DNA from 3 places in the Paenibacillus sp. 01T443 genome. Region 1 is predicted to be linked to each of the others. Evidence: riboswitches for the same ligand, from Rfam matches in the RefSeq annotation. Region 1 holds a riboswitch; each other region holds the start of a gene.
What was found. Region 1 has a riboswitch for cyclic di-AMP ahead of AC1DLI_RS27685 (C40 family peptidase). Riboswitches for the same ligand answer to the same signal wherever they lie in the genome.

Region 1 (10,720 bases):
GGCAGCAATGGCGACATCAAAGTTCTAATGAAATTTACAGACGGCTCCCAAGTAACGAAGCTATGGAACGCCGAAGAATCCCATATGCAATACAAGCTGCTGCATTCATCTCCGCTTGAATGGGCCATTGTCGACCCTAGTTACAGCAATGTGCTCGACAACAAGCTCATCAACAACTATATGCAGGCTCAACTGCCTGAGGACAAGCGGACGAGATGGAGCCTCGGCGCAGTCAAGCTAATTGAAGGTCTGCTCGGGTCGCTGAGCTGGTAAGTAACTGCGTTCAAGGAGCGATAAACGATGAAGATACATTTGAAGCAAGGCTGGCAACTCGCGGTTAAACATTTTTACCTCGTTATTTTGTTATTCTTATATCAGCTGCTATGGGGATTTTTCCTCTACCGTTTCATTGATTCGGTCATATCCCCGCTGCTGCGGAGATATCCAAGCTCATATCCGTCTGATGTGGCCGCTCAGCTCTTCATGACCGAAGCGCAGTTCCAGCTGTTCAAGACTGATATCATCTCTCCTTACGTTTGGACGCTTGGAGGCCTTCTCGTTGCAAGAATGCTGATCACCCCCTTGTTTAATGCCGGGCTTTTCTATTCGCTGAACCAAGCCCGGTCAGACGGGGGGACCCGGTTTTTGGAGGGCATCCGCAAAGCGTGGAAGCCAGTGGTTCTCCTTTACTGGATCGAGGCCATCCTCTCGCTTGCACCCGCTTGGTATGTGCTACCGCGCTCGCTTGATGCCCTGCTGGGGAGCGGCTCTGTACCTGAACTGCTGCAGGCGGTTCTTCCCGGCGCAGCGCTGTGGCTGCTTTGGGGCACGCTGCTGCACCTGTTGTTCCTAGCCATGCAGTTCGGCGCCGCTTCGGGCGAAGGCATATTCAGTTCCCTTTGGCGGGCGCTCCGAAATTTTATCTCGTACGGAGCCCTATCGCTTATCATGTGGGGGATTGGAGCTGCCGCGGGACTCGCTGTCACGAGTTTATCTATGCTTTGGGCGGGGCTGTTCGCACTCATTCTGCATCAGGGCTATCACCTGATTCGCACACTGATGAAGGTATGGACGATAGCCGCGCAGTACGATTACCTGCAGACCAAACAATTGTAGCAAGCGTAAACGGCCGTGGACATTATAGGAATAAGAAGCCTTCGGCCCCACTATTGCTGTGGAAACGAAGGCTTTTTTATTTTGCAGACAAGCGCAACTAAATGATGACATTTCTGTATAAATAGTTAAGAGAATCTGAACAATGGGGGATACACGCAAATGATGCGTAAAAAACTGATTATCATATCGATGGCATTGCTTATATCTGGCGGTTCATTAGTTGCAGCAGACAAATTAATGCAGAAGGTGACGCTGGTTTACAATAATAAGCAAAGCGCAGAGGATGGCCTGCTCGTAGATGATAAGGTATACATCAACATCCGATCCTTAAGCGATTCCTTGCAAGCTTTTATCCAGTGGAAGGGCAGCGAGAAGAAGCTTCTCATCCAGAAGCCCAATGTTCATATGTTTCTGATGAATGAGAAAAGAACGATGTTCGGGCAAGTTGATAAAGGCAGCGTTCAGAAGTTTTTGGTGCAAGCGCAAATCGATAACTTAAATGTCTCCATTACGGAATTTAAGGTCACCCTTGTTGACCCTAACGATAAAGAAACTATCATTGACCGGCGCAGCCAGGATGATGATGATTTCAAGGAATTTGTTGAGAAGGATACCTTCTGGTTCAGCTCGAAGCTTGTCTCTTATGACTTTAAATACGTAGGCAAATACAAGCTGCGTTTTTGGATGGAACAGAAGAACGGCGATCCGCAGCTCATTTCCGAGAAAATCATTACCGCCAAATAAATGAAATGCTTCTTCCCGAAAGGGGCCGTTCATATGAACGGTCCCTTTTTCTTTTGAATAACGACATAGAAGTCGTTCCTTGTCCCAATGCGTCTGTTTGCCTTGTAATCTAGCGCTAAAAAATATGAGATTTTTTTAATCTTATACGAATAATCCGCTAACTACCGCCGTTTATGGGACTTAAGACTAGCCCGCTGGGCGTGGCTGCTAAAGGACAAAACGGTATATTTTACACAATAGCCACATAATTAATGAAATTGAGTCATGGCTTTTAGTTAGAAAGAACTATTATCGAGCGTTTATTTTACACAAAAAACGGTTAAACGGAGCGAATTGCCAAAAGGTTACATGAGAATTATTAGAAATTGCAATTAAAGGCAGGAGATGAATGAAAATAATCGAATAATTCTCAAGAGCAATAAAAAACGGCCTAATTCCCTATCGGGAAACGGGGGAACCACTTTGGGTGAATTGATTCTGACGTCTGATTAATTTGCAGCGCCTGAGGAATCATAGGGAACCTTCAACCGAACCCCACAGCTAACCTCGTCGGCATTGGAAGGAGTTTCACAATTGAAAAAGGTTACCGCAATACTCCTGGGTCTCGTTCTCGTGCTCGCTTTTCAAGCGGGAAGCGCTTTCGCAGACTCGAAATTAAACGGATATATCAGTGATGTTATTGGTACTCCGTACAAAAGCGGCGGAACAACGTCGAGAGGTTTTGATTGCTCCGGCTTTACGAGCTATGTGTTCGATAAAATGGGCATCGATCTTCCGCGCACTTCCGGCTCGCAAGCAAAATCAGGCACGAAGGTCGCTAAATCAGACCTACTTCCGGGAGATCTTGTGTTCTTCGACACAGCCGGCGGCAACAACAGCGCCGTATCCCATGTTGGCATTTACATTGGAGATGGAAAGTTTGCACACTCCTCCTCTAGCAGAGGCGTTGTAACAGACAAACTTAACTCATCTTATTATGAAAACCGTTTTGTGACTGCACGTCGTGTCATGGATGCGGATTCTTTCCAAACGTATGCCGACGCTCAATAGAGTAACCTAATCCCTCGTAATGAGGGTTGCACGGGTAGACTCATCCAGCAAAGCCGCAGTTTTTTGTCCTCTTGCGACAAACAACTTGCGGCTTTGCTGTTTCATTTCAAGCCGATTGCGGAATTTCATTTGCCGCTTTTGGAGAAGGAGCTATGCCTGATGTATTTGTTTATTCATCGCAAGGACTTGCGCACAACAGATATGCGCGCCTTTGACTATTTAAGAAAAAAGGATACACAAGGCATTCATCTGCTAATCATAGATCCCGTGCTTATTGGCGACGGCCGAATGACCAGTCATAGCGGCCGAAACTTTATTGCGCAAGCCGCCTCCTTGCTGCACAGCTACTCTAATGCTGGAAAGGAGCTTCATGTGCTGTACGGAGATCCTGCATCAATTACTGAAGCTCTTTTGCAGGCTCATCCGATTGAAGAAGTCATCGTCCATGCAGACTACACGCCTTACTCACGCCAAAGGGATGATCGGCTGCAGCAGATCACTCGCCGTTTAGGACGTCGCTGGATGCCGATTGCAGACGCGCCGCTTGCTGACTTAGAAGCGTTCCCTGCATTTGCTCGGCGCTCCGAGCCTTATAAAGTATTTACACCCTTTTACCGCATGTGGTGCAGCTTTATGCTTGAGTGCTACAGCAGCGCGAGCGACACAGCGGTTCAGGAACTTGCTACCCTATGCGAAATAGACGGCAAGGTCGCTCTTGCATTCGCACTGCCAGAAGCCGTTTCTTGCGCGCTTGGCGGCACGAATGTAGAAGGAGCGCCGAAGTCGCTCGCTAAGCTGGACCGTTTCGTACGCGAGCGCCTTGCTTCATACGCAAATGGCCGTGACGCTTACGCAGCGGAGCATACAAGCGGTCTTGCTCGGTTTCTGAATACAGGCGCCCTCTCTGCTCGACACGCTTACGAGCTTACGGAAGGACTGCCCGGTGCGGAAACTTGGGTCCGCCAGCTCGCATGGCGTGATTTTTATTTGTATCAAGCGATGTATCATGAAGATTTTTTCCGGTATGAGCAGCTTGCTGATTTGTCTCCGCTTTCGGATACGAATTTTGAAGCATGGGCTTCGGCTGCCACCGGTATTCCGATCATTGATGCAGCTATGACACAGCTCAACCGCACAGGTGAGCTGCCCAACCGTTTGCGAATGGTAACGGCCATGTTTCTAACCAAAAATCTGCTTTGCCCTTTTACGCTTGGTGAGCAGTATTTCCGCCTTCACTTGGGCGATTATGACAATACACTTAACCGCGGCGGTTGGCTGTGGTGCTCCTCTCTTGGCTATGACGCTGCTCCCTATTTCCGCGTTATGAACCCGGTAGCGCAATCGCGAGCACATGATCCTAGCGGAAGCTATATTAGGCGTTGGCTTCCTCATTTAGAGCATTTATCCGATAAGGAGATCCACCTGCCGCAAAGCGGAGCCATTGTAGATTTAAAGGCATCGCGTGCGCGTGCTATTGAAGTATACAAAACAATACTGAAGTAGCCGTCCCCAGTCACCAAGAGTTGGACAAGCCGTTCCATATTTCTTTTGTTTACTAACAAATAAACCTCCGTATTCGCTTTGAAACAGCAAATACGGAGGTTTTTCATTTCTTTCGAAACCCTTATCTTCTAACAACCTTAAATCCGTGAGCGAATTCCCTGCGTCTGTTTTCTTCCCAGAACAAGCATAACCGCCAGCAGAACCAGCATTAGTATAACGAGCGCGCTAACATACCATAAGGTGGACTGTACATTGTACTGATCCATAAACCAGCCCGTCACTCGCGGGAAAATAGCGCCTCCAAGACCGCCGCATGCCACAAGCAAGCTGGTGGTTCTTTCGGTCATTCCCGGAATAAGCTCATTGGCATAAACGAGAGCGATTCCGAAAATACCTGAGAAGAACAACCCGCTCAAGGCAACGAGCGTAAGCATCCAGCTTAGCTGTCCCATAACGGCCATTAAAACAAATATAACGGAAGCCCCTGCCGTTGCGATGAACAAGTAACGGGAGTAGCCCATTCGATCCGCAAGCACGCCGGCAAACAGACGGCCAAGCACCATCGTCCCCCAGAATAAGCTGAGAGCAGCTGCAGCGCTGGACTCATCAACCTCCGAACGAACGATGAGAATAGAAGGAAGATAGTTTGAGAAGCTCATTTCCATGCCCACGTAGATCATAAAAAATAAGGCCGACAACAAGAGGAATGGCAGCGCTTTGCGCGGATAGCCAAAAAAGACGGAAGCTTCAGCAGCACGAGCTGCAGCTCCCCCTTCTGGCTCAGATGCGTTGCCTTGCACCACAGCCCTGGCCGGCATATAGCCGAGCTGGTTATCCAACTCACCGAATGACATGGTCAACCACAGCACGAAGGTGACGCCGGACATAGCAGCCAGTATGGGGAAGGAAACCTGCCAGATGCTTTGCTGAATAAGATAAGCCGCTGCGATGGGAATCAATAAAGCACCAACGCCAAAAAAGGTTTCCAAGCGGCTCATCGCGGACGCCTTACCGTTCTTCGCCATATCAATAATCATGGCGCCGACTACCGCTTCAGTCATCCCAAAGCCGAGCCCCGCAAGCGGGGCAATCGCCAGCATCCAGCCCCAAGGAAGCAGCAGGCTGTAAGCTGCTTCACTAAGCGTGAGTATACCCATTGCTATTAACACGGCACCCCGTTTACCAACCCTCGCGGTAATGGATGGCGCGAGCAGAACACCTACCAGAAAACCGAGAAACTGATTCATGATCCATTGCCCGCCGTCTTTATAGGTTAAACCGTAATAATCGATAAGCTGCTCCAAAATGGACCCGCCCACCACATGGGCAACTCCAATTACAAGGTATGACAAACATCCAAGCCAAATTAACTTCTTCATTCTTATGCTTCTCCTTATATACGCACGCTCTTCTTGCGCCTGTCTGATATAATTATCCTGTTTCAACCCTTTTACCCGTTAAGCAGCAGCTCATTCCAACGGAGGTACCGACCTATGACAAGCAACCAAAGCTCCACCCATTATAATCGAGAACCATTCGATATGACCATACATCCGCTCGAAATTACTCATGCGCAGGATATTTGCAGTTGGAGCTATGATGCGCCCTATGATTGCTATAATTGGCCGTCATGGGAGCAAATGAAAAAAGACGAAATCGAATTTGGCGATTCCGTCCTTCGTGTGTCTCAATATGCTGCTGTATTGGATAATAGTCTCCATTTGTTCGGCTTTGCGCAATTCTTTCCGATAACCGGCGTGACACGGCTTGGGCTCGGGCTCCGGCCTGACCTCTGCAGCCGCGGCTTTGGCCCCGCATTCACACGGCTTATCGTATCGGAAGCCCAGCGCCGCGCCCCTCAAAACGAAATTGATTTGGAAGTGCTGGCTTGGAACACACGCGCCATCCGCGCTTACCAGCAAGCAGGTTTTCAAATTACGGATACCTATTCGCGTTCGACATCTGCAGGCTTCGCTGAATGCCATTGCATGGTCTATGAGCCGGACGCTCGTTAAAGCCGCTGGGCATCTCGCTCAGCATCCTTCAAATCCATAAATAATATAAGTCCAGGCGCAACCAGTACCGAAACGGTTCTAATCCAGGCATGGGAATCCAGATCCGTATAGGCTCGTGATACGATTGCGCGCCGATTCTCGTTTAGTTGAACCAGATTAGGAACAAAATAGGGGCGCCAGCTCCAATTCGCCCCGCGATACTGGTCCTCTCGCCGCCATGCTTGCTCCGATTCCCGGCAAAAATTCGAGGAAAGCTGAATGCCATCATCATTGCATAAGTAAACCCGTATACAATGATCATAAAGCTCAGGAAGCAGCTCCTCGATCCATTCATCCTTGTCTTCGGGGTACTCCGCTTTCTGTACCAGCTCAATCAGCTGCTCGGCCAGCTGCTCCGATTGCCTCTGCCAATACCTCTCGGACCCTACATAATGCTGCAAATGCTGCTCAAGCTCTACTTCAATTATCGCTGCAAAACATCCGGGTTCCCGAAATTCCGGCTCCGCTCTTGCAAACATAAAGCCTTGAACGTACCGTGCGCCAGCCTGTATGGAGCGAGCCAAGTCCTCCCGCGTCTCTACGCCTTCAACCAGCAGTGAAGCGCCAATTTGCTCCGCTAAATCGGAGAAGGAGCGCAGCACTCCGAAATAACCGTCATGCGTCGCGCTCTTTTTGATCATATGAATATCGATTTTAAGCAGATTCGGCTGAATATGTGCAATGCGATCCGTACTGCTGAAACCGCTGCCGACATCATCAATAGCGATTAAGCAGCCTCTCGCCCGGTATAGATCAACCACGGAGCGGAGCTTCTCCATTGAGCCGTGAAAGCATTCCTCCGTGATTTCTATGACGATACGCTTCGGATCAATGCCATATTTGTCGAGCAAGGATAACGTGTACAGCTCGCCGTTCTGCTCATACCGATAAATCCATGATGGCTTTAAATTTATGAAAAGCATAGGCGGCTCTTCTATTAACGTAAGCTTGGAGAACGCCTGCTCGCGAAGCAATCGATCGACAACGATGTGGTCCTCCTCCGCAATTTGATCATCACAGAAAAAAGGACCCAGGCTGCGAACCGAATCGCCCTTTACTGCTCGGCCAAGCACCTCATAACCCATGATTCGCCTTGTATCCATTGCTATAATGGGCTGATAAAATGCAGCTAATGTTTCACCGTCTAAACCAAGCGCCTTCGGCAGAAGCAGCGATGATAAGCACTCATTCATAGCGGCCTCCTCTATGTTACATACATGTTATATTATCTGTCATACTTTGTTGAATAACATTGTAATAGAGTCGACATAAAATGTAAAGATCCGACAATAAGCTCCCTCAATCGTACTCAATATATCGATTATTATATCAGCCTAATAATTTGCGTCACTTTATCATCCTGGGAAACCTCAATAACATGATGTTTGTCATTATAGGTAATTACGCCAGTGCCCACCTCTATTACCGGGTTTTCGCCTAAGCCAAAAAACACATCGTCCGCCAATGCCTCCATTACCTCATGCCGATCCTCTACGGGAAGCACAGACCATTCCTCCGGTTCCATTTCAAAAAAAGTGTAACTGTGCTCGATCTCAGCTACTGCCGCTGTCAAATCCTTCAATATATCTGCATATTCCCTTGCATGTCTAACGCCCATTTGCGTATACCACCTTTATCATCGTCATTTTTTATACACATCTCTCTACTATTCTACCGCATTTTCGTAAATTTTAACGCGTTCGCCTCCAAAACGTTTCATTTACTCTAACTTCAGAATGCCCATATGTCGATAATAGAAGAAGTAGAGAAATGTCGAAAATGATTTGGACGGGGTGTATGATGAAAAATTCAACAATTATCGGACTTGTTCTAGGGTTAGTCGCTGTACTCGGAGGGATGGTTTTAAAAGGAGCACACCTGTCGTCTCTTTTAAATCCTGCTGCTTATATGATTATTATTTTGGGAACTGTAGCGTCTGTTATGATCGCCTTTCCCATATCCGAGCTTTCCAAGATCGGGAAGCTGTTTAAAATGGTATTTACCGAGCAAAAGCTGCCTCAGCGTGATGAACTGATTCAACGTTTCATGGAGTGGGCATCCATTACGCGCCGTGAGGGCTTGCTAGCTCTTGAAGCAAAAGTTGATGAAATTGAAGATACGTTCCTTCGGAACGGCATGCGTATGATTATTGACGGAAATGACCAAGATTTCGTTCGTGACGTATTGCTTGAAGACATTGCTGCAACGGAAGACCGCCATAAGGCGGGCGCGCTTATTTTTACGCAGGCCGGCACATACGCTCCTACGCTCGGTGTACTGGGCGCGGTTGTAGGCTTGATCGCGGCGCTTGCCGATATGAGTGACATGGAGAAGCTCGCCCATGCTATCGCGGGTGCTTTTATCGCTACATTGCTCGGTATCTTTACAGGTTATGTACTATGGCATCCCATTGCTAACAAACTAAAACGTATGTCTAAGCTGGAAATCCAAATTCGTCTTATGATGGTTGAAGGTCTTCTATCCATTCAATCCGGTGTATCGACGATCGCGATTAATCAGAAGCTGTCCGTGTTCCTTACACCTACAGAAAGATTGAAGATGAGGGAGAAGGAGGAAGGCGCCGTTGAGCAGAAAGCATAGACACGAAGAACATGAAGAGCATGTTGACGAATCCTGGCTCATTCCTTATGCCGACTTGCTCACCCTGCTGCTCGCACTCTTTATCGTGTTGTACTCCATGAACTCCGTCGACGTGAAAAAGTTCGAAGAAATGTCCAAAGCCTTTAGCGTTGCGCTCAGCACAGGCAGCGGCGTTCTAACCGAATCATCCATCGTGGAATCTGGTGAGGATGATGGAAAGAAACAGGACGAAGCCGGCGGCATTATTGATTCCAAGGATGATAGCAAGGAACAGACCCAAAGCCAAACCGCTGAGGAAAAAGCTCGCAAGGCCATTATGGAGCAGGAGCAAAAGGATCTTGAGGATCTGAAGAAGAAGGTTGACGCTTATATCAAAAAGAACGGCCTAACAACCGATTTGGAAACGAAGCTCAATCTTTCCCAGCTCATGATTACCATTAGTGACAACGCCTTATTTGCCCCGGCGCAAGCGTCAGTAAAGCCTGAATCGAAAGCACTGGCCGTTGCCATCGGCAAGATGCTCCAGCAATATCCGGATTACCAGGTCATCGTATCCGGCCATACCGATACGACGCCGATCTCGACTGTCTTCTTCAAGTCGAATTGGGATTTGAGCTCGATGCGGGCCATTCGTTTTATGGATATTTTGCTCGAAAATAAACAGCTAAAGCCCGAACGCTTCAGCGCTATCGGCTATGGCGAATATCGGCCGGTTGCCGATAACAAAACGGCGGCAGGCAAGTCCAAAAACCGCCGGGTTGAGGTTTCAATCATGCACAGCTACTCCGATGAAACAAATCCGCAAAGTCTGGCCGTTACGAAATAATAAAAGAAAAACCCTGAACCCACTCGCAAACCGAGTGTGGTTCAGGGTTTTTCTTTTATTCTCGGGTCTACACTGGCTTATAGCTCAGCGTTTCAAATAACGTCGCCTTCTCGGCCTCCGTCAGGTCTCTCCACTTCCCGACATGCAGTCCTGCGAGCTGGATGTTCATAATACGCTGCCGCTGCAGCCGCCTTACATGATAGCCAAACGCCTCGCACATTCTGCGGATTTGGCGGTTTCGACCTTCTGTTAAAATAATGCGGAATACCCGGTCCGTAACTCGCGTTACCACACACGGTAAAGTCATGCTTCCCAAAATGCGAACGCCGCTCGCCATCCCTTGCAGGAATGCGTCTGTCACCGGCTTATCCACCGTGACTAAATATTCCTTCTCGTGCTTCCCTTCCGAGCGGAGAATCGGGTTCACGATGTCTCCGTCATTCGTTAAAAGAATCAGGCCCTCTGAATCCTTATCCAGCCTGCCGATTGGAAAGATACGCTCTGAATGACCGACAAAATCAACAATATTTCCTCTGATATGAAGCTCAGTCGTACTCGTAATGCCTACCGGCTTATTCAGCGCAATATAAACATGGTTTTTTTGCTCGCCGATTTTTTTGCCATCGACTCTCACATCGTCGCCAAGCTCAGCCTGACTGCCGAGCTGCGCCGTAACACCGTTAATTGTTACGCGTCCGCCGTCTACCAGCTTATCCGCCTCACGCCTGGAGCAATATCCCGTTTCACTAATAAACTTATTAATTCTCAAAGCTGTTTCACCCCGTTGTATGTACTGCCAAATCGGCAATTTTGTCCGATGGATAAT
Region 2 (10,720 bases), on a different contig from region 1:
AATAAGCACATCCATATGACGGCCCGTTTGCAGCAGCTGGTGCACCACATTCCCCCACCGCAAGGACTGCCAAAACGTCCGATCAGACTGTCCGATAATAATCTGCGTCGCTTTCGAGCGATTGGCTGCCGTAAGAAGGGTAGCGGCGATGTGCGCTCTGCTTTCTGCTTTCGACATCTCGAAGACTCCCCCCAGCCGTTCTGTTAAATGCACTAGAGCATCTTTCTTGGCCGTCATCTCTTCCGTCCACGGAGAGCCGTCTTGCACGTAATGAACATGCCATTCAGCCTTTAGCCGATAGGCTAGCCGGAAGCCGCGGCGGATAAGCCGTTCAGCGTTCGAGCGTATATCAACACCTACGAAAATAACCTCCCGCCTTCGCAGCGGCCCACGTAATGAATGGTTGCGATCCCATGACTCCAGCCGTTCATCAACGTCATCGGCAATTTCCCGCAAAGCGAGCTCTCGCAGCGCTATTAAATTACCTGTCGTAAAGAAAGCGCCCAGCGCCTGGTCCACCTTTGCCATCGCGTATATTTTGCCTTCGCGCATACGCTGCTGCAGCATTTGCGGTGTTACATCAATAAGCTCGACTTGATTAGCCATGCGTATTATGGCGTCCGGCACTGTTTCTCTTACGGTAACGCCGGTTATTTGCTTAACCGCGTCGTTCAAGCTTTCGATATGCTGCACATTCATCGTTGATATAACCGAAATGCCCTTTTCGAGCAAATGGATAACATCCTCGTAACGTTTTTTCCGCAAGCTTCCCGGCACGTTAGTATGGGCAAGCTCATCAACAAGCACAACGTCCGGATTACGGCGAATGATCGCATCGACATCCATTTCCTTCAGCTTCGTCCCACGGTAATCGATCGTTTGCTGCTCGATGGTCGGCAGGTCCCCAATCTGCCTCTGCGTTTCATGCCGTCCATGCGTCTCAAGTAAACCAATCACGATATCGATGCCCTTGCGAAGCAGCGCGTTCGCTTCCGAAAGCATGGTATACGTCTTCCCTACTCCAGGAGCAGCGCCGATATAAATATGGAATGTTCCTCTTCGAATGGTTTCGATTTGCCTCTCCCGCTCCTCCGGGCTGAATCTGCGAAACAGCTCCTTCTCGGAACCTCTTCTCTGCTTGATCGGCATAATTCGTTCGCCCTCATGCTCTGCCCGATCCGCCATCAGAGACAAGTCCACTTGATTAAGCTTGCGCAGTACACCGTCGACAATTGATCCCTGCCACAGCTGCTGCCACCTGCTCTGCTTGGAGTGGCCCATTACAATTCGCGTCACGTGGTGCTCCTCCGCATACCGGACAAGTGCGGCAGGCAGGTTTCGGCGTCTAACCAGCGGAAGCTCCTCGAATTTCCCTTCCACCTTCTTGGTAAGCTTCTTTATAGATGTTCGGAAGGCTTGCTCTTCCTTAGATAGGATCTTCTTCGGATTCACGAAGGAAACGACAACGATATCCCCATTCAGCCTTCTTGCGATTTGCTGACCTCGGCGCACATATAACGATCCGTTCCAATGATATTGCGCTGTAACCAGAATTCGTTCCGATGCTCCCGAAGGCCCAGTAAGCCCCAGCTCTTCACGGTGCTTCTCAAGCGAGTCGTTCACTCCCTCGGCAACGAGCCGGAGCGACAGCTCGCGCAGCACCGCCAAATTCCCTCGCATCGATATGGCCGGATCAGGCTGATCGCCAAGAATGCCATCCTTAAACCGTTTCAGCATCGTCTCCGGAGATACATCGATAAGGCGGACCTCATCCGCCAGCTCGAGCGTATTGGCCGGCACCGTGCACCCTGCCCTTATGCCCGTCCATTTTAAAGCTGTCTCATCTGCTCCTTCGAGCTCGTATACGTTAATCGTCGTGATGACGCTTATCCCTTTCTCTAATAGAAAGAGAACATCCTCCAAGCGTGTTCCAAATTTCGCCTCCGTACGATTGCGATGAGCGAGACTGTCAACCAGTACAACCTCCGGATTACGTTCAATAAGTGCTTCCAGATTCAAATCCTTCTGCTCTTGGCCGTCCTTCCGCCAATGGATGCTCGCAATTCTCTCAAGCTGTCCGACCTGTTCAACAGTTTCCGGCCTTTGCAGCGTCGAAACGGCGCATATAACAACATCGATCCCATCCCGCTTCAGCTGCGCTCCTTCCTTCAGCATGTGATACGTTTTCCCCGAACCGCTAACGGCGCCTATTATTATTTTCAGCCTTCCCCTATGAAGCTTGGAGATGGAAAGCAACAGTTCTTCCGGTGTTTTTCTGCGAAATGGAACCACGGCGGCTTCTCCTCCTAAATGCTTAAAGCCCACCCGTCATCGCGACGGGCGGGCATGCAAGCAGCGATAAAGTTAATTGCCCAGCTTTGCGGTTAACGCAAGATTCAGCTTAAGCACATTGACCCTTTCCTCGCCGAATACTCCCAAATCGCGGCCTTCGGTATGCACCTTAACGAGCGTCTCGAGTTCATCAGGCGAAAGTCCGATCAGCTTGCTGATTCGTGGTATTTGAACCAACGCTGATTTCGGCGTAATGTGCGGATCAAGGCCGGAGCCCGAATTCGTGATTAGCGCGATTGGGACCTGATCGATCGGAACCTCCGGATTGTTCGCTTTCCACTCTTCAATCGATGCTTTCGTCCGCTCAATCAAAGCCGGGTTGGAAGGCGCAAAGTTATTAGAACCTGAACCAGCTGCATTATGATCTATACTCGACACGCGGCCTTGGAAGAAGCTTGGATTCGTGAAGCTTTGCCCGATGAGCTCGGAACCCGTCACCTCACCGCTGCTGTTCTTCAGCAAGCTTCCGTTTGCCTGATGCGGGAAGAGCAGCTGCGCTGCTCCCGTACTTGCTAACGGATATAGAATGCCGCAAATGATCATGAACACGATGCTGATGCGTATGGAAACCGAAAGGATAGATAAACCGTTACCAGAGCCTGATTTTGCTTGACTGTCCATATTTTATGCCTTCTTTCATTAATAATGAATTTATATCCAAATGTGTACGATCAAGTCAATCAGCTTGATGCCGACAAAAGGAACAATGACGCCGCCGAGCCCGTAGATAAATACGTTACGGCTGAGCAGACGAGCCCCGCTCATCGGTGTGTACTTCACGCCTCTAACCGCTAGCGGAATAAGCAGTGGAATAATAATCGCATTGAAAATAAGCGCCGACAGCACAGCTGACAATGGAGAGCCCAGATTCATAATATTAAGCGCGCCCATCTCCGGAATAGCGAGCATGAACATAGCCGGAATGATCGCAAAATATTTGGCAATATCGTTGGCGATACTGAATGTTGTCAAGGCGCCTCTCGTCATAAGCAATTGCTTACCGATGGCTACGACTTCAATGATTTTGGAAGGGTCGGAGTCCAAATCGACCATATTCGCTGCTTCCTTAGCCGCGATCGTACCGCTGTTCATGGCAAGACCGACATCCGCTTGTGCAAGGGCAGGAGCATCATTCGTACCGTCGCCGGTCATGGCGACCATCTTGCCTTCCGCCTGCTCGCGGCGAATGACTGCGATTTTGTCTTCAGGCTTACTCTCCGCTATGAAATCATCAACGCCCGCTTCCTTAGCAATCGTCGCAGCCGTTAACGGATTATCTCCCGTACACATGATCGTTTTGATACCCATTTCGCGCAGCGTATCGAACCGTTCCTTCATCCCCGGTTTAACGGTATCCTTCAAATAAATAACGCCAAACATTTTATTATCTACAGCCACGGCAAGCGGCGTTCCGCCTAATTTCGAAATCGTGTTCGATACCTGCTCTAGATCGGACGGAATTTCCCCGCCTTGTGCGGCTACCCATTTCTTAACCGCATCGACCGCTCCCTTACGTACGTGTCGGCCATCCTTCAGGTCGATGCCGCTCATCCGCGTCTCCGCCTTGAACTCTACGAACTCACCGCCGTCCGCTAACGTTGCATCAAAGCTCTTGCCTTGCTTCTTCATCCACTCGAGCACAGACCGGCCTTCGGGCGTCTCGTCCTTTATCGAGCTGATAGCTGCCCATTCCGACAGCTGATTGATGTTGTTTCCTCCAACCGGAACGAGCTCGCTTGCCATCCGGTTACCGAAGGTGATTGTACCCGTTTTATCCAAAATCATCGTATTAATGTCACCGGCCGCCTCAACCGCTTTACCCGACATTGCAAGCACATTGAACTTCGTAACCCGGTCCATGCCCGCAATGCCTATTGCCGATAACAAACCGCCGATTGTCGTTGGAATAAGGCAAACGAGCAATGCGATCAACACCGGAATCTCTAGTTCAATATCGAGATAATTAGCAATTGGAGCCAATGTCACGACTACGATTAAGAAAATAATCGTCAAACTGGTCAGGAGCGTATTAAGCGCAATTTCATTCGGCGTTTTTTGCCGCTTCGCGCCTTCTACTAATGCGATCATCCGGTCAATAAACGATTGTCCGGGCTCGCTCGTCATCCTCACTGTAATCCGGTCGCTCACGACTCTCGTTCCGCCTGTTACGGAGCTGAAATCGCCGCCGGCTTCCTTAATAACCGGGGCTGACTCGCCTGTAATGGCCGACTCATCCACGGAGGCCAAACCTTCGATTACCTCTCCGTCACCTGGAATCATTTCGCCTTGGGACACGACAACGATATCGCCCTTGCGAAGCTCCGTTGATGAAATAACGGTAATCGAGCTGCCTATAAGCTTATTAGCCGACATTTCCTGCTTCGACTTCTTAAGTGAATCAGCCTGCGCTTTGCCACGGCCTTCCGCTATCGCTTCCGCGAAGTTCGCGAACAATACCGTAAACAATAGGATAAAAAATACTGTTATATTAAAGCCAATGCGGTCTTGCGAGTCAAAATAATTCGGGAATAACGCCATCAGCAGCACGATGACCGTGCCGACCTCGACGACGAACATGACGGGATTTTTCATCATGGTAACCGGGTTTAATTTAACAAAGCTGTCCATTATCGCGCGCTTCAACGCAGCGGATGACAACGTTTTATTTTTCTCGTTTCTACTCATCATCGTTCACCTCATCCGTTAACGGAGTGTCAAATATTCTGCAACCGGTCCAAGAACGATAACCGGTAAGAAAGTTAAAGCGCCAATCAAAAGAACCGTACCAATTAGTAAGCCCGTATACAGCGCATTATCCGTACGGAACGTGCCAAGCGTCTCTGGCACCGGCTGTTTGCGTACAAGCGAACCCGCAACGGCCAGCATTGCGATCATGGAAATATATCTGCCGAACAGCATGACGAGCCCGGTGCTAATATTCCAGAATGGCGTATTATCGCCCAATCCTTCAAAGCCGGAACCATTGTTCGCTGCCGATGACGTATATTCGTAGAGCACCTGACTGATGCCGTGGAACCCTGGATTTGTTATCGCGACGGTTCCGAGATCGCTCATGAAGGCGATCGCAGTCGGCACTAATATAATGAAAGGATGAGCCAATATGGCTATCGCAATCAGCTTCATTTCACGCGGTTCGATTTTGCGCCCAAGAAACTCCGGCGTCCTGCCGACCATTAGCCCGCATATAAATACAGCCAATATCGCATACATAAGCATATTGATAAGCCCGACGCCTTTGCCGCCGAAAACAACATTGAGCATCATTTCCGCGAGCGGTACTAAACCGCCAAGCGGAGTAAGCGTATCATGCATATTGTTTACGGTGCCGGTCGTTGCGGCCGCAGTCACCGTCGTGAACAGCGCGGATTGCGCGATACCGAAGCGAACCTCCTTGCCTTCCATGCTGCCTTGCGAAGCGTCGATGCCAAGAGCGTTCATCGCCGGGCTTCCGACTTTCTCCGATGTATAGGCAACGCTCAGGAAGACGAGGAACAAGCACATCATCGCTGAGAAAATAACCCAGCCTTGCTTTTTATTCTTAGCGAATAGCCCGAACGTGTAAGGTAATGCAGCAGGCAGTGCCCACATGCATAAAATTTCAATTACGTTAGTGAGTGGATTCGGATTCTCAAACGGATGGGCCGAGTTGACGCCAAAAAATCCGCCGCCGTTCGTTCCCAAATGCTTGATCGATTCCAGTGAAGCTACAGGCCCGATCGCAATTTGCTGCATTGCGCCTTCCAGCGTCTTGACCGTTAACGTCGGATCGAGCGTTTGCGGCACCTGAAGCACTACAAGCACAAGTGTAATAATGAAGGAAATAGGAAGAAATATTCTCGTATGCGCCTTAACGAAATCCTCAAAGAAATTACCGATCGTTTTGCCTTTGCTCGTTATTCCGCGAACAAATGCGATAGCTGCCGAGAAGCCCGTCGCCGCGGAGGTGAACATCATCATCATGATGACGGCCATTTGCGAGAAATAAGATAAGGCACTTTCCCCGCTATAATGCTGCAGGTTTGTATTCGTCATAAAGCTGATAACGGTATTGAAGGCAAGCGTTGGCTCCATACTGCCCATCGCGTTCGGATTGAACGGCAGCGCGTTTTGCAACCGCAGAATCAGATAGCTGAACGCTACCAAAACGATATTTGTCGCAATAAAGCTTAGCGCGTATACCTTCCAGCTCATTCCCTCACGGTGTTTTAAGCCGATAAGCTTGTAAATGAACCGTTCCGTGCCTCCGTAAACTTTGTCCAAACGATTCTGTTCATTCGAAAATACATGGTAGACGTACGTACCTAGCGGCTTGACAAGCAGGACGAGAACTGCAATGACTACCAGCATCTGTAAAATATCCATCGTAACTCCTCCTGGGCTAAAATTTTTCCGGATTAATTAAGGCATAGATCAAATAGACGAAGACGAACAACCCCAGAATGGTCACAATAATCATCCGTTATCGCCTCCCGATTGCTCAATGACATTGCCGCACCAAGTCAAAAAACCGTAAAACAAACCAAAGCATGCTATTAAGACAATAACCATATACACATCTACCATAGGAATTCCTCCTGCATCATTTCCTGCATTTGTTTAATAAAAAACCTACCTCGCCGTTTTTTGAATAAACGATATGATCTGCTCCAAGACCTTTGTAAATGGCCCGCGGATTCCATGACTGCGTAATCACGTAAATGGACTTTGACGTCCATGCCCTACAGCACTGCACAAAACGACAGCTTAGCGTGAAACTGCTCTCAAATATGAAAACCTCACGGATATAAAAATCCGGTACATCCCAGCTTTTCCTATCATTAGTATCCACATAGAGCACATTAGCTATTCCCTGTCTCCGAAGCAGCTTCTCCTCTTGCTTGCTGTTGGTCAGCACCATGAAAGGAAGCTCGTGAAATTCCAAAATTTTTATGAACGATTTGCCAGACTCGCTTAGCCCGGCGACAATAATATGCTCATTTTCCAAAGCGGTTCTCCTCCAAATGTTGAAAAAAAGGCAACAAAAAAGAAGCCTTAGGAAAAGAGGAACTTTCCCCGCAGCTTCTTGACCCGCAGCCGAGCATAAACGGCTTATACCGCCATTTGACGGCGAAGCTCGTTTTGCATAATAAAGCCGCAGGTAGCGCGATGGTTGTTGCCTCTCTCGAGTACGCTTGCGAGGTTAGCTGTCGGATTCGGGCGTGAGAGTCGCCCTACGCTTGGCAAAGTCCAAGTGATTCACCCCATGAGACGATTCGTATTTGCACACGAACGCTCGTTGGTTCCCCCGCTCCTGCTGCTGCAGGACTCAGCGTTTTAGATCCTTTCTTACCAGCTGCTCCTGTTTTGGACAGCAAAAAACCGCAGAGGCATATGACTCTGCGGTCGAAATTAATCGATCACAAGTTTCATCATTCCTCTCTCGATCCACGCTTACGAGGTTAGCTGACGGATTCGGGCGGTGAGAGTCGCCCTACTTTGCCTGGCATCCATGGTGCCAGGTCAAAGATTCACCCCTGCAATGCTGCCATCCGACTCTCACATCGAACATGCGCACTGCCTAACATTTGGTTCCCCCGCTTTCCGCTTTCACGGAAACTCAGCGATCAGTCAATCGAAACTTATTGTAAATCCTGTATCGAATCTTACTCCTCGCTAAACCTGCTGTAAAGAGGCCTCGCAGGTCAAATCAAGTCATTATAGACAAAAAAGAGATAGTGTCAACGCTTTCATTGATCACTATCTCGGTATACCTCACTATTTCTACGTTTATCTCTCGTTTTTATAATTAATGACAGTAGCCTATATACTGAAATACTAAGCAAATAAACAGATTTCTTCAAATATGAGAATGAGTGAGCATCAGCGAGATTTTTGAAGAATAAACCTCTTTTAGCGCATGAAATGATCGTATTACTTTATAAATGACAATATGGCGCCAAATCCCCAAAAACCTATGTTTTACAAAAGATGGCTGCGGGTTTACTATAGACGGCAAGCCGACTACGGCAAACAATTATCGCTGAATTTTTCAATGAAAAAACGGGGGAACCAATCGCGAGCGGCAACATTGTACGTTTGCATGGGGTGAGTCCGGAGCTTAAGCCTCCGGTAGGGCAGCTCTCTAGTCCGAATCCGTCAGCTAACTTCGTAAGCGAACTGAGGAGAGATTTTATTTATGTTGACACAAACTGCAGTCCCTTTACCTTGTTTGGATGAACAGCTTTCTTCTATACGTATTAAAAGAATCGAGGTTTTTGTCATCCCCGCTTTCGAAGCTGACTCCTCTGGTTTTCTAGTTCGTCTTCGTATTACAAGCAATTTGGGTCACGGTTGGAGTGAATTATTTATTAGCAGATCCGAAAAACCTCTCGACTGGATCAACTGGAGCAGCCTGCTTCTTCGTTTTATCGGTATTAATCACCAAACCTATTTTACAGATCGTTATCAGGATAGAGCCTCAAAGGATGAGCGCATTTATCGTTTGTTTTTCAATGCTGCGGAGCAAGTAGGCGCACAGCCAACCTCTCTTAATTACCAAGAGTACCAAGCTGAAGAATCTGCTCTTCTAGAACGAGCTGTCTCTTACGTATCTTTATTCTAATAACACCTAGCGGATTCGATAACTTTTGCGGAGATGGAGGTATATTGGGAGATATTGAAAATAGCATTTTACAAATAGATAAAAGCATTTCTACCCACTCATAATACGAGGAGGTTTTACCATGAATGTCATAAATATCAGCGACTTGACCAAAACGTACGGGAAAGCAAGGGGAATCACGAAAGTCAGCTTTCATGTTGAAGAAGGCGAAATTTTCGGGTTCATCGGACCGAACGGAGCTGGAAAATCTACGACGATCAGAACTTTGTTGTCTCTGATTTACCCGACTAGCGGCAAAGCCGAGATCTTCGGCAAGGATTGCATCAAGTTTGCCCCCGAAATTGCCAAGCAAATCGGATATTTGCCTTCGGAGGTTTTCTATTATGACAATATGAAGGTGATCGACCTCTTAAAATACTCGGCAAGCTTTTACAAGAAGGATTGCAGCAAAAGAATCAAAGAGCTGGCTGAGATCATGGATCTTGATTTAAAAAAGAAAATCGACGACTTATCGCTCGGCAACAAAAAGAAAGTCGGGATTGTCCAAGGATTGCTTCACGAACCCAAATTAATCATACTCGATGAACCGACCAGCGGCCTTGATCCGTTAATGCAGCAAAGATTCTTCGATCTGCTGCTGGAGGAGAATAAAAAGGGAGCAACCATCTTGTTTTCATCCCATATCTTAAGCGAGGTTCAGCGTTTATGCGATCGGGTCGCCATCATAAAGGAAGGCAAAATCGTCACGGTCGAAAAGATCAGCACGTTAAAAGAAAACAATTATAAAAAATTCAAAATCGAAACAAAGGCAACAGCAGAACAGGATTTCTTCAACATAGCCGGCGTGGATAATCTTAAAGTGGCGGAACATTCGGTAAGCTTCTTATTCAGAGGCGATATTAATACCGTCATGAAAAAGATAGCCGAAGTCGAAATCGCAAACCTATGGATTGAAGAACCTGACCTCGAGGAGATCTTTATGCACTACTACGAAAAGGAGGTCTGATCAGCGATGAATATCTTTCTTCATGAATTAAACTTTTATAGAAAATCAACGTTGATTTGGTCCGTTTCATTGGTTGCCCTGCTCATCCTGTTCATGTCCATGTATCCTTCTATTGCAGGAGATATCGATTCGTTCAAAAAGCTGTTGGAAGGTTATCCGGAGGCTGTGCGGAAAGCGATCGGTCTTGAAGTGGAGAACCTTGGTTCGGTGCTAGGTTTCTATTCCTATATATTTCTCTATTTATCACTTTGCGGGGCTATTCAAGGAATGAATGTAGGTACGTCCATCATTTCCAAGGAAATACGAGACAAAACTGCGGATTTTCTTATGACAAAGCCTGTATCGCGAACCACCATATTAACGGCCAAGATTTTGGCGGCATTGACCTCGTTAGTTGCTACGAACGTGGTTTTTTTAGCTGCAGCCGGCATTATGCTGTCTCAGGTAAAGACGGAAGAGTACAGTGCAACAACCTTCTTTATGATATCCGTTACGCTGTTTTTTGTTCAGCTTATTTTTCTTGCCTTGGGCATTGTCACTTCGGTCATCGCTCGGAAAATAAAATCCGTACTGACTGTATCACTTGGAACCGTGTTCGCCTTTTTCATCATCGGCATGCTCGTATCGACAAGCGACGATGAAGCGAAAAGGTATTTATCTCCCTTTAAATATTTCGACACGGCCGATATCACAAGAAGTTCCAGCTATGAAACCTCTTTTTTGCTTGCTGGAGCAGGAAT
Region 3 (10,720 bases), on a different contig from region 1:
TATAATAAAAGCAGCTACATCAGGGATGCGAAGATGGACAGCCGCTCGGCCTGCCAGCATACCGGCTGTTACGATGAGAATAAGCAATATAAGCAGATGATGAATGACTGGTGTTGCCGCGGTTTCCAACTGCATCTCACTTCCGTTCTTGAAGCTGAGGCTTCTTAGCGTATTACCGTTTCCTCAAAGTCTTCGATTTGCTCATTCGTTCCAATAATAACCATCACATCGCGTAAAGCAAGCACGTCCGTTGCCGTAGGCGCAATAATAATACCGCTTGGCTTATTAATGGCTACGATGCTGCAGCCAAATCTGGCGCGCGGATTTAAATCATGCAGCGATTTACCGTCCAAGCATTGGGGTACCGCAAGCTCCGCAATAGTATATTCCTTTGAAAGCTCAATATAATCGAGCAGGTTCGGAGAAACGAGCTGATGCGCAACCCTGATTCCCATATCTCTCTCCGGATAGACGACACGGTCAACGCCTATTTTCTCAAGCACGCGACCATGAAGCTCACTCATCGCCTTGGCGACAACTTGCTTTACGCCTAAGTCCTTAAGCAGAATCGTCGTCAAAATACTGGATTGAATGTCATCGCCAATTGCGACAACACCGCAGTCAAAGTTCCGCACGCCGAGCGAACGCAGCGTTTCCTCATCTGTGCAGTCGGCCGATACGGCATAGGTAAGCACGCCGCTCATTTCCTGAACGGCTTCCTCATCCTTGTCAATGCCGAGTACCTCATGACCGAGCTCAACGAGCTCCCGTCCCAGGCTTGAGCCAAAACGGCCTAATCCAATAATGACAAACTGCTTCTTCTTTATTCCCACTTGCGTATGTCTCCTATCCAATCGTAATTTTGCCTTCAGGATGCCGGTACAATTCTTTTTCTGTGCGCGGTCCTAACGCATAAGCAAGCGTCAATGGACCAAGCCGACCAGCAAACATCGTTAATGCAATGACTATTTTCCCAACATTGCTGAGCTCTGGCGTAACGCCCACGGACAAGCCTACCGTACCGAAGGCTGACGTCGCTTCGAACAACAGTTTAATAAACGCTTGATCCTCGGTCATCGACAAGATCATCGTAACGACAATGACCAGCCCTAGTGAAATCAAGGTAATGGTAAGCGCCTTGAAAATCCTGTCTTTGCCGAGCCGGTACCGAAAGAGCACGATATCATCACGTCCGCGAATCATCGCAACAACGGCACCAATCAAAGTCGTAAAGGTCGTTGTCTTAATCCCGCCGCCGGTTGACCCGGGTGACGCACCGATGAACATCAAAATGATCGTAAAAAATACGGTGGCCTGACGAAGAGCCGTATAATCCAGCGTATTAGCCCCTGCTGTCCTTGGCGTTACAGACTGGAAAAAAGAGGACCAAATTTTACCGCTCCAGTCCAAAGACCCAAGCGTCTTCGAATTGGAAAATTCAAAAACAAAAATAACGATTGCACCTACTGCTATTAATGTTCCCGTCATGGAAAGAACAACTTTACTATGCAGCGATAACCTTTGGTTTTTACGGAATTCCATTAGATCCGACATAACGACAAAGCCCAAGCCTCCCGTTATGATGAGCATCATAGCTGCTATATTGACGATCGGGTCCTCTACATAAAGCGTAAGGCTTCGGTAGTTTCCGAAAATATCAAACCCGGCGTTATTGAACAACGATACGGCGTGGAATGCACCGAAAAACAACGCTTTGCCTATAGGCATATCAAATGTAAACCTGGTGGAAAAAAGGATAAATCCGACAAATTCGATTGTTAATGAATAAACGATAACCCGCCTGATCAATCTTACGATTCCTTCCATGCTCGATTGATTCATAGCCTCCTGCAGCAATAACCGCTCGCGTAATGAAATTTTCTTGCGCAGCACGAGCGCGACAAGCGTTGCCATTGTCATAAAGCCGAGTCCGCCGAGCTGGAACAGGCACATTAATATAACCTGACCCGCCACCGAAAAATAAGTGCCTGTATCTACGACAACCAGCCCCGTTACGCAGGTGGCTGACGTTGCCGTAAACAATGCGTCTATAAAAGGCAGCCTCTCCCCGTTCGCCGATGCAAACGGCATGGATAATAACAGTGCACCCAGTAATATAATAAGAGCAAACCCGCTTACCAATATCCGTGGGGGCGACCATTTAAGAACATTCCAATCAACTTTCATTCTTCTAACCTTCTTCAGCGATATGTCATAACCAATCAATATCTATATTTAAGCATAAAAAAAAGCACTGAAACTCAAGTGCTCTATGCGATGAGTCCTGTTCCATGATGCCTACGAGGTTAGCTGACGGATTCGGGCCTGGACAGGCAGCCCTATTCGGCGGCGGAAGACAATGCTTCACCGCTAAAATTCACCCCATGCCGCCAATTATGAATCGATTCGCCTGAATCTCAATCATATCTTTTGACAGCTTTATGGTTCCCCCGATTTCCTTAGGAAATTCGGCTTGCTATGCGATTTGTATGACGTTAACGATTATAATCCCAAAGCAGTCTTGATATAAAGCTGACGTTTGGGACAAACAAGACGATTTTAGACCAAATAAGGGCAACCGGACGAAGCAGTAAGCATCAAGCTTGCCGGACATCGTTATTTCGCATTATTTTGAGAGTAAACGTGCTTTTTCATTGGATAATTCAGGGATTTATATGTTAAGGTATTGGAATAAGCTATTTATTAAAAGGACAGTTGAGGTGAACCCATGATTGATTCAATCAAGCCGAATGAATGGAAACGTTTTCTATGGGCTGCGATTGCCTGCTTCCTCATTTACGCTGCTGTTGAAGTAGGACCCATGATCGCATCCATCGTTTCCGGAGAAATAGACACAAAGGTTATTGAAAAGACTGCCGCCGAGGACCGCGCTTCTGCTTTCGCCGAGAAGCAAACGGGCCTTCAGGTGAAATCGGCGAAAGCCGTGCATCAAACCGATAAGCTGATGAACGGCTACTTATCCAAGCATAAGCTGATCGAAACGTATAGCGATAAATATGATCAGAGCTTTCCTACGGATACGTTTCAAGTCGATTTGAAATTTACGGACGGCGGAAACGGCTTCGTATATGTACATATGCAAAGTGAAAAGATCGTAGCCTGGAACTTTCATATTGACGGACAAGAGCTGGCAGACGCTGATAAAAACAAGGTGGTTAATGCTTTTCTAGCCACTCAGAGCCTTGGAGGCGCTGCATTTAAAGAAAGTAAAATAGAAGAAAACGGCGAGTGGCATGGCGAAGCGCCTGCCGGCTATGTCATCGAAGAAGCTGCGCTTAACATCGATATCTACGCGCAGAACATCCATGGAAAAAACATGGTCACCAAATATAAACCAGCATTCGTTGCACCTGCTGACTATATCAAATATGTGAAGAAGCAGGATAAATGGGCAGGCTTCCTTACCGGCTTCGGTTACATGTTCATGAGCTTCGTTCTTTTTGTTCTAGCCATTATTTACGCAGTGCTGTACCGAAAATTCACGTCTTTCAAATACGGCATTATTTTGACCGTCGTTTATTTTATCACCTATATCATTATGAACTTGAATGTACTCGACGGCATTCGAGCTTCGTTAGGCGAAAACGAGCTGGCCGGGCAAGCTGTCCTGTTTACTGCCATATTCACAGTTCTGTTAACCATTCCGATGGCCGGATCCATATATATCTCAATCGTAGCCGGCGACGGACTATGGAAAGCCCAGGGCCGTGCCTTATGGCCGCGATTCGGTCAGAAGGGGTATGGAGATTATGTATGGCGGAGCATGGGGCTTGCTTATTTATTCGCAATTATTTTGTTTGCCGTTCAATCGGTTATCTTCATTGCGCTTAGGCTGACGATCGGTACTTGGGATACGTCTGATGCTACCCAATCGCCTTACAATATGGGCATTCTATGGCTCATGCCCGTCCTTGCTTGGGCTGCCGCTATTTCCGAGGAAGCCGTCTTCCGCTTCTTCGGCATCGGGTTATTCCGCAGATGGTTCAAAAATACGTTTGCCGCAGCGCTGTTCCCTACTCTATTTTGGGCGCTTGGGCATGTGATGTATCCGTTCTACCCGTCCTCGACAAGATTGATCGAGCTGATGATTATCGGCCTTCTGTTCAGCTTTATTTTCGTCAGATACGGCTTCATTACGGCGATGTTCACCCATGCGATCTTTAACAGCGTAGCGGTTGGCATGTCCTTGCTTACGATCGGAACAGCGCCTAATATCATCTCGGCTATCTTTTTCTCGGTGCTGCCAGTCATTATTGCGTTTGTTCTCAAATATTTTAGCCGCAAAAAAGAAAAGAAGCCGTCATTTACGACGACTCCTCCCCTAGAGCAGCTATAATTTGCGAAGCTAATTTATCCCCTATAGACAGAGGCCGAAAGTCTTCGACTGAGGCCTCTTTTATTTTCTTGATGGAGCCAAAATGCTTAAGCAGAAGTTTCCGGCGCTTCTCGCCAATGCCAGGGATCGAATCGAGCTTCGACTCCACCATCGACTTGGCCCGCTGCTCCCGGTGGAACGTAATCGCAAAGCGATGCACTTCGTCCTGAATGCGCTGCAGCAAATAAAATTCTTGGCTGTCGCGCGGCAACGGAACAATCTCCGCCGGATCGCCGGTCATGAGCTGAGCCGTCTTATGCTTCGCATCCTTCACTAGCCCGCATACGGGAATGAAAAGTCCAAGCTCATTCTCAAGCACATCAAGCGCCGCCGAAATCTGTCCCTTCCCGCCATCGACAACGATCAGATCCGGAGGCGTAATTTCCTCCTTGAGCACACGCTCGTAACGGCGCCTTATAACCTCTCGCATCGTTTCGTAATCATCCGGGCCCTTCACGGTCTTGACCTTGTATTTGCGGTATTCCTTGCGGTCTGGCTTGCCGTCCGTGAAGACGACCATTGCTGAGACGGGGTTCGTACCTTGAATGTTCGAGTTATCAAAAGCTTCGATTCTGCGAACTTCTTCCAAACCGAGCCAACCGGCTAACGACTCCGACGCTTTGACGCTGCGCTCCTCGTCCCGCTCGATGAGACGGAACTTCTCGTCCAGCATGACCTTCGCGTTGTCGATCGCCATCGTCACGACCTCGCTCTTGCGTCCCCGCTGCGGCATCAGTACCTTAACCTTGAGCCAGCTGTGCAGGGAAGCAATAACATCATCCGCATGCGAGGAGATCTCGTCTGCGGCCGCAGACCCATCGGCTGCTTCGGCTTGCTCATACTCTGGGGGCAGCGGCAGCAAAATTTGTTTCGGGAGTGCGGGATTGTCGCTGTAGTACTGCGTCACAAACGTCATGAAATCGTCGTAGGCTTCCCCGTAATAGGGGAAGGTCGTCCCATGCCGTTCGATAAGCTTACCTTGGCGCATATAAAGAATTTGCACACACATCCAGCCCTTATCTACCGCAAAGCCAAAGATATCGCGGTCAAGCGCATCAGACATCGTAATTTTCTGTTTCTCCATGACGGCATCAATCGCAATCAGTTGATCCCTGAGCTCCTTGGCCCGCTCGAATTCCAGCTTCTCTGCCGCTTCTTCCATCTTGCGCTGCAGCTCTATTTTCACTACATCCTGACCGCCGTTTAGAAACCGCGAAATTTCTTGGATCATGCGGTCATACTCCGTTTGCTCCACATCGAATTCACAGGGCGCAATACATTGCCCGAGATGATAATACAAGCAGACCTTATCCGGCAGCGTCTTGCACTTCCGCAAAGGATAGAGACGGTCAAGCAGCTTCTTCGTCTGCTGTGCCGCATAGGCATTTGGATAAGGGCCGAAATACTTGCCTTTGTCTTTGATGATTCGTCTTGTGACCTCAAGCTTCGGATGCTTCTCGTTCGTTATTTTGATGTATGGAAAAGTTTTGTCATCCTTTAATAGGACGTTATATCTTGGATGGTATTGTTTAATTAGATTGCATTCCAAAATAAGTGCTTCCATATTGCTAGAGGTTACGATGAATTCAAAATCGCGAATTTCAGACACCAGCCGCTGCGTTTTCCCGTTGTGGCTGCCATTGAAATAAGAACGCACGCGGTTTTTGAGCACCTTCGCCTTGCCGACATAAATAATGACGCCTTCGCTGTTTTTCATAAGGTAACAGCCCGATTGATCGGGGAGCAAAGCTAGTTTGTTCCGTATCGTCTCTTTGGCCTCTGCAAGCTCCTGCTCCGCCTGCAACCGATCCGTATGTTGTTGACCCATGCTCTCGCCTCCGACTGCCTAATGATTCTGTACACATTTTAGCATAATTAGACCGTATTTTGTCTTACAATTGTCACCTCTATTTGCTTTACAACTGTTTGGCTGTTTGGGTATACTAATATAAGTTGAATAAACCGATACTACATAAAGACGACCGCTCAAGGTTGTGATTGAAGCAATCGGTCTTTTTCAAGGAGGACGTAAGCGATGGAAAATGTAAGAGACCCGCGCGAGCATTTTAACGAAGAGCCTCGCGATGACTTGATGGATGTCGTCTTCGGCTTTGGCGGAATGCTCGGTTTTATGACCGTCATTTTCGCAATTGCCGTAATCGTAAAGTTCATCATCTCGTAAAAAAAAGGAGCAGAATACTGCTCCTTTTTTTATTTTCAGTCATTTTCCTTTTGTGCTTGCCGCATAGCCGCATCTGTATTTGGGAAACGAATCAGATAAGGATAGAGCAAAATAAGTCCGAGTATATAAAGAAGCAGCGCAAATAGTGCCGGCGAGAGATGCCAAAAATCAATATAGCCAATTGATAGATGCACGCTTAAGCCGGCATAGAAGCCCGGCGCGCCGGCGAGAAGCAGCGTCCACCATATCCAGCGCGAGCCCTGCTGAATTCCCCATAATGCCGTTATCAGAATGGCAATCGCCGCGCAAAGCAGCGCTCCGCCAAATCCCGCTCTGTCATGGGCAATTAACGGAATCAATCTCGCATTCGATTCATTCAGCCCAATTAACGTCGTATCCAAATAAACGAGATCCGTCCGAACGAATACTTCTGAAATCCCCACTGCTGAAATCGTAATCCCACCTATAGCAAGCGCGAAGCCTAGCGCCACAAAGCAAAGCTGTCCCCACATTGCCCTGCGCCAAAGTCGGCCGTTCCGGACATTGACAGGCAAGCGGTAAACCTGGTCAGGATTACTGCGCATCGCAAGCAGAAACATCGGAAATAGAACTGCCGCAGCCAATGCGTGCAGCGGGTCGAAATAGCCGTAGCCCACAAAAAGAAAAAAGCTTGCAAAACCGACAATCCCTGAAGTGAGCAGCGCCGTCCTAGCCCAGTGCAGGCTGTGTCTTAATCCATGCCTGGCTAGCTGAAAATATAAAATTCCGATCGTAATCATCGTACCCGATAACGTGATTCGGTCATGGGACATGAAATGGAGCAGATTGTGATTGATTTGATGCAATTCCTCTAATGACATTCCAATAAAGGACAAATCATAGGGCAGCAGCACCGTGGTTGCTGCGATGATCCAGGATAATAACCCCCCGAGCATCATGCCGATGCCGAGCAGGCACATCCAGCCCCAATGCCTCCAGAAAGAAGCTGTCTGTTCTACCCGCTGATCCTTAACCTGCTCGAAGATCATCGCTTCGTTTATTCGCTTCGGCAGTCCTGGTCCCGCAAACACGAGGCCGCTATGAAGCATAATGGCGCTCGCGCCCGCTTGAAGCAAATCCAATGCATCCTGCGGCTCATGTACGCCTCCGCCTGCCTTGATCACCCAATCAGGCCCGCATGATGAGCGCAGAAGCTTAATTTTGGATAAGCTATCGGCCTTTGCAGATTTGCTTACTATGCATCCGAAGCTTGCTCCAGCCTCTACGCAAACGGATTCGCCAACGACGACCCCGCTCCAAAAGCCGTTCTGTGCTGTTGCTATTAGCGCCAAAAGCTGTTCATTCGGATAATCAGGAGGCGCATATAGGAACAAAGGTGCTTGGACATCGGGCAGGCTTTGCAGCAGGCTCGCGAAATTCTTCAAAATTGCGCTAGCATCCTCCCAGCTTCTAGCTCCATAAAGCACATCGATATAAAATCCGTCAGCGCCTGCTGCGGAAAGCTGTTCCATCATGCTTACAAGCTCGATTGCCGACTGCTCACGCGATGCGAACGGCATTGGCGCAATGCGCACAAACTGGGGCAATGGATGGCCAGGATTGGCAATCCGCCGAGCGAATCGCTGAGCGCCGTCATTCTCATAATAGTCCGGGTATTGCAACCTTTCCCTTTCCGTATTTTTAATTATTGGCTCTTCACAGCGGATCTCCTGAACCGTAACGGGTCCATGCTCTATAAATCCAATCCCGAACTGCGCAAATGCTCTGTGAGCAATTCCTTCCGGGTCTACGCCCCCGGAGAGTCCTATCGGTGCATCCAAAGAAATTGCTGCTAATTCCCGCTTTAGAAGCGGAGTCGGCTCCATATGGCCAAACGTCCGGACCACGAATGAACCGCCTGGCATTTTGCTTAGGCCGCCGATGGCATGAAGCGTAATCGCTCTGCTTAAACGGCCAGGAAGCCTAAATAACAGAGGACGAAATATAGTTTGATAGCTCCAATCCGGCATGTTTATTCTCCCTGCAAGCTGCTTTTTTCTTTCTTCCATTGTAGAAAACAATAGGCTTAGTTACAATAAAAGCTTGATTTTCATATAAAAAAACAAGGAGCAGTCCCAAGGATCATAGATCGATGGGTCAGCTCCTTGCTTATTTTTTCGTTATCGATATGGAGTGTCTTCTTAACGATCCGCTACTGAACGATACGGAGCGCCTCGCTTGAGGATTGGCTTTCTCTCTGCTTCGTTTGCTGCTGGGACTCGGACGGAACCTGCTGCTTCTGAGAGGATCCGTCATAACGCGTTCTTTCCGTCCGGTCGATTTGTACGATTCTGCCGTCATGAACGGTAATCGTCACATGTCCATAACTTAGTCCGCTAACCTGATCCGCGATTCGCTCCAGCCATTGTTGATCTACTTCTAACGGTTTTGCCATTCGAAACCCCTCCATTTAAATTGACTTAGTCGGATTTTACGGCCAGTTTTTGCTGACCGGACTTCCATTCCACAATGTTTTTCACGATCAGCGTAATGACGGCAAGCATTACGAGCAATGATGCGACCGCAAAGGATGCGGAAAATTGATATTCGTTATACAAAATTTCGATATGCAGCGGCAGTGTATTCGTTTCTCCGCGAATATGACCGGATACGACGGACACTGCCCCAAACTCGCCCATGGCGCGGGCATTACATAAAATAACGCCGTATAGCAGTCCCCACTTGATGTTGGGGAGAGTAACCTTCCAAAAAATTTGCCATCCCTTAGCCCCAAGACTGGCTGCCGCTTCCTCCTCTTGCACCCCTTGCGCCTGCATAAGCGGAATAAGCTCGCGGGCTACAAAAGGTACCGTGACGAAAACGGTAGCAAGCACAATGCCAGGCACCGCGAATATGATTTGAATGCCCCGTTCATCCAGCCACGGTCCGAGAAAGCCTTGTGCACCGAACAGCAGCACGTAGATCAAGCCGGAAATGACAGGAGATACGGCAAATGGCAAATCGATTAAAGTGATCAATATATTTTTGCCACGGAATCGGAATTTGCTTATTGCCCAAGCTGCCGCAACCCCGAATATGGTGTTAATGGGTACGGCAATCAACGCTACAATGAGCGTAAGCCTAAGCGCTGACAAGGCATCCGGCTCCGTTATGGAATCGATATATACGCCAATGCCTTTCTTGAACGCTTCGACAAATACTGATGCGAGCGGCAGCAATACAATCAATCCGAGAAACAGCATGGCGATTCCAATCAGCAGCCACCGCACGGGACCCGATTCCGTTATATGCTGCGGCCGTTTCGAGGCTTCTTCATTGGTATGAACGGTAATTGCTCCAGCCATTTGTATATGCCCCCTTCTTAGTCTGACACAGTACGGCGATTCATCCGCCACTGCAGTAGATTAATGACTAACAGCATGAGGAAGGACACAACAAGCATGACAAGTGCAATTGCGGTAGCTCCAGCGTAATCATACTGCTCCAGCTTCGTCATGATTAGTAGCGGCGTAATTTCTGTCTTTAGCGGCATGTTCCCGGAAATAAAGACAACCGAGCCATACTCGCCGATGCCTCTTGCAAATGCGAGCGCAAAACCTGTTAAAAGCGCTGGCATAAGCTCCGGCAAAATGACCTTCCAAAACGTCCGCAGACGATAAGCTCCAAGCATGACGGCTGCTTCCTCCGTCTCCTTCTCCATATCCTGCAGCACCGGCTGCACGGTTCGTACGACAAAGGGAAGACCGATGAATATAAGTGCAATCGTAATTCCAATCGGCGTGTAAGCAACCTTTACGCCAAGCGGTTCTAATAGAGAGCCTACCCAGCCGTTAGGTGCATAGATAGCCGTTAACGCAATACCCGCAACAGCCGTCGGCAGCGCAAAGGGCAGATCGACCAAGCTGTCGATAAGCTTCTTGCCTGGGAAGCGGTAACGGACAAGCACCCAAGCAATTAATAAACCGAATACGGCATTAACAAGCCCGGCAAAAAAGGCGGTAAGGAAGCTGATGCGATAGGAAGCGACTACGCGAGCATTCGTAACCGTGCTCCAAAACTCCGTCCAGCTGAGCTCTGCCGTTTTGAAAAAAACGGCAGTCAACGGTATTAATACGATTATGCTCAAGTAAAACAAAGTGAAA

Region 2: another riboswitch for cyclic di-AMP. It lies ahead of AC1DLI_RS03475 (hypothetical protein); the one in region 1 lies ahead of AC1DLI_RS27685 (C40 family peptidase).
Region 3: another riboswitch for cyclic di-AMP. It lies ahead of AC1DLI_RS05995 (TrkH family potassium uptake protein); the one in region 1 lies ahead of AC1DLI_RS27685 (C40 family peptidase).

The regions. Positions count from the first base shown of each region.
Region 1 is NZ_JBFTPE010000021.1:45,921-56,640, forward strand. It holds gene AC1DLI_RS27670 (M1 family metallopeptidase) at 1-273, shown strand, start outside; gene AC1DLI_RS27675 (hypothetical protein) at 301-1,116, shown strand; gene AC1DLI_RS27680 (hypothetical protein) at 1,276-1,860, shown strand; cyclic di-AMP (ydaO/yuaA leader) riboswitch at 2,278-2,430, shown strand; gene AC1DLI_RS27685 (C40 family peptidase) at 2,434-2,910, shown strand; gene AC1DLI_RS27690 (FAD-binding domain-containing protein) at 3,070-4,413, shown strand; gene AC1DLI_RS27695 (MFS transporter) at 4,551-5,792, opposite strand; gene AC1DLI_RS27700 (GNAT family N-acetyltransferase) at 5,907-6,428, shown strand; gene AC1DLI_RS27705 (EAL domain-containing protein) at 6,425-7,660, opposite strand; gene AC1DLI_RS27710 (hypothetical protein) at 7,792-8,085, opposite strand; gene motA (flagellar motor stator protein MotA) at 8,268-9,068, shown strand; gene AC1DLI_RS27720 (flagellar motor protein MotB) at 9,052-9,894, shown strand; gene rluF (23S rRNA pseudouridine(2604) synthase RluF) at 9,962-10,663, opposite strand; gene AC1DLI_RS27730 (NAD(P)H-binding protein) at 10,671-10,720, opposite strand, start outside.
Region 2 is NZ_JBFTPE010000002.1:188,692-199,411, forward strand. It holds gene AC1DLI_RS03445 (universal stress protein) at 1-2,292, opposite strand, end outside; gene kdpC (potassium-transporting ATPase subunit KdpC) at 2,365-2,973, opposite strand; gene kdpB (potassium-transporting ATPase subunit KdpB) at 3,004-5,037, opposite strand; gene kdpA (potassium-transporting ATPase subunit KdpA) at 5,056-6,735, opposite strand; gene kdpF (K(+)-transporting ATPase subunit F) at 6,752-6,829, opposite strand; gene AC1DLI_RS03470 (hypothetical protein) at 6,953-7,357, opposite strand; cyclic di-AMP (ydaO/yuaA leader) riboswitch at 7,527-7,694, opposite strand; cyclic di-AMP (ydaO/yuaA leader) riboswitch at 7,785-7,985, opposite strand; cyclic di-AMP (ydaO/yuaA leader) riboswitch at 8,381-8,542, shown strand; gene AC1DLI_RS03475 (hypothetical protein) at 8,549-8,974, shown strand; gene AC1DLI_RS03480 (ABC transporter ATP-binding protein) at 9,096-9,980, shown strand; gene AC1DLI_RS03485 (ABC transporter permease subunit) at 9,987-10,720, shown strand, end outside.
Region 3 is NZ_JBFTPE010000003.1:335,633-346,352, reverse strand. It holds gene AC1DLI_RS06005 (cation:proton antiporter) at 1-135, opposite strand, end outside; gene AC1DLI_RS06000 (potassium channel family protein) at 165-827, opposite strand; gene AC1DLI_RS05995 (TrkH family potassium uptake protein) at 847-2,187, opposite strand; cyclic di-AMP (ydaO/yuaA leader) riboswitch at 2,281-2,484, opposite strand; gene AC1DLI_RS05990 (CPBP family intramembrane glutamic endopeptidase) at 2,729-4,357, shown strand; gene uvrC (excinuclease ABC subunit UvrC) at 4,326-6,224, opposite strand; gene AC1DLI_RS05980 (YqzM family protein) at 6,432-6,578, shown strand; gene AC1DLI_RS05975 (dihydroorotate dehydrogenase) at 6,614-8,587, opposite strand; gene AC1DLI_RS05970 (YezD family protein) at 8,770-9,012, opposite strand; gene cysW (sulfate ABC transporter permease subunit CysW) at 9,038-9,922, opposite strand; gene cysT (sulfate ABC transporter permease subunit CysT) at 9,940-10,720, opposite strand, start outside.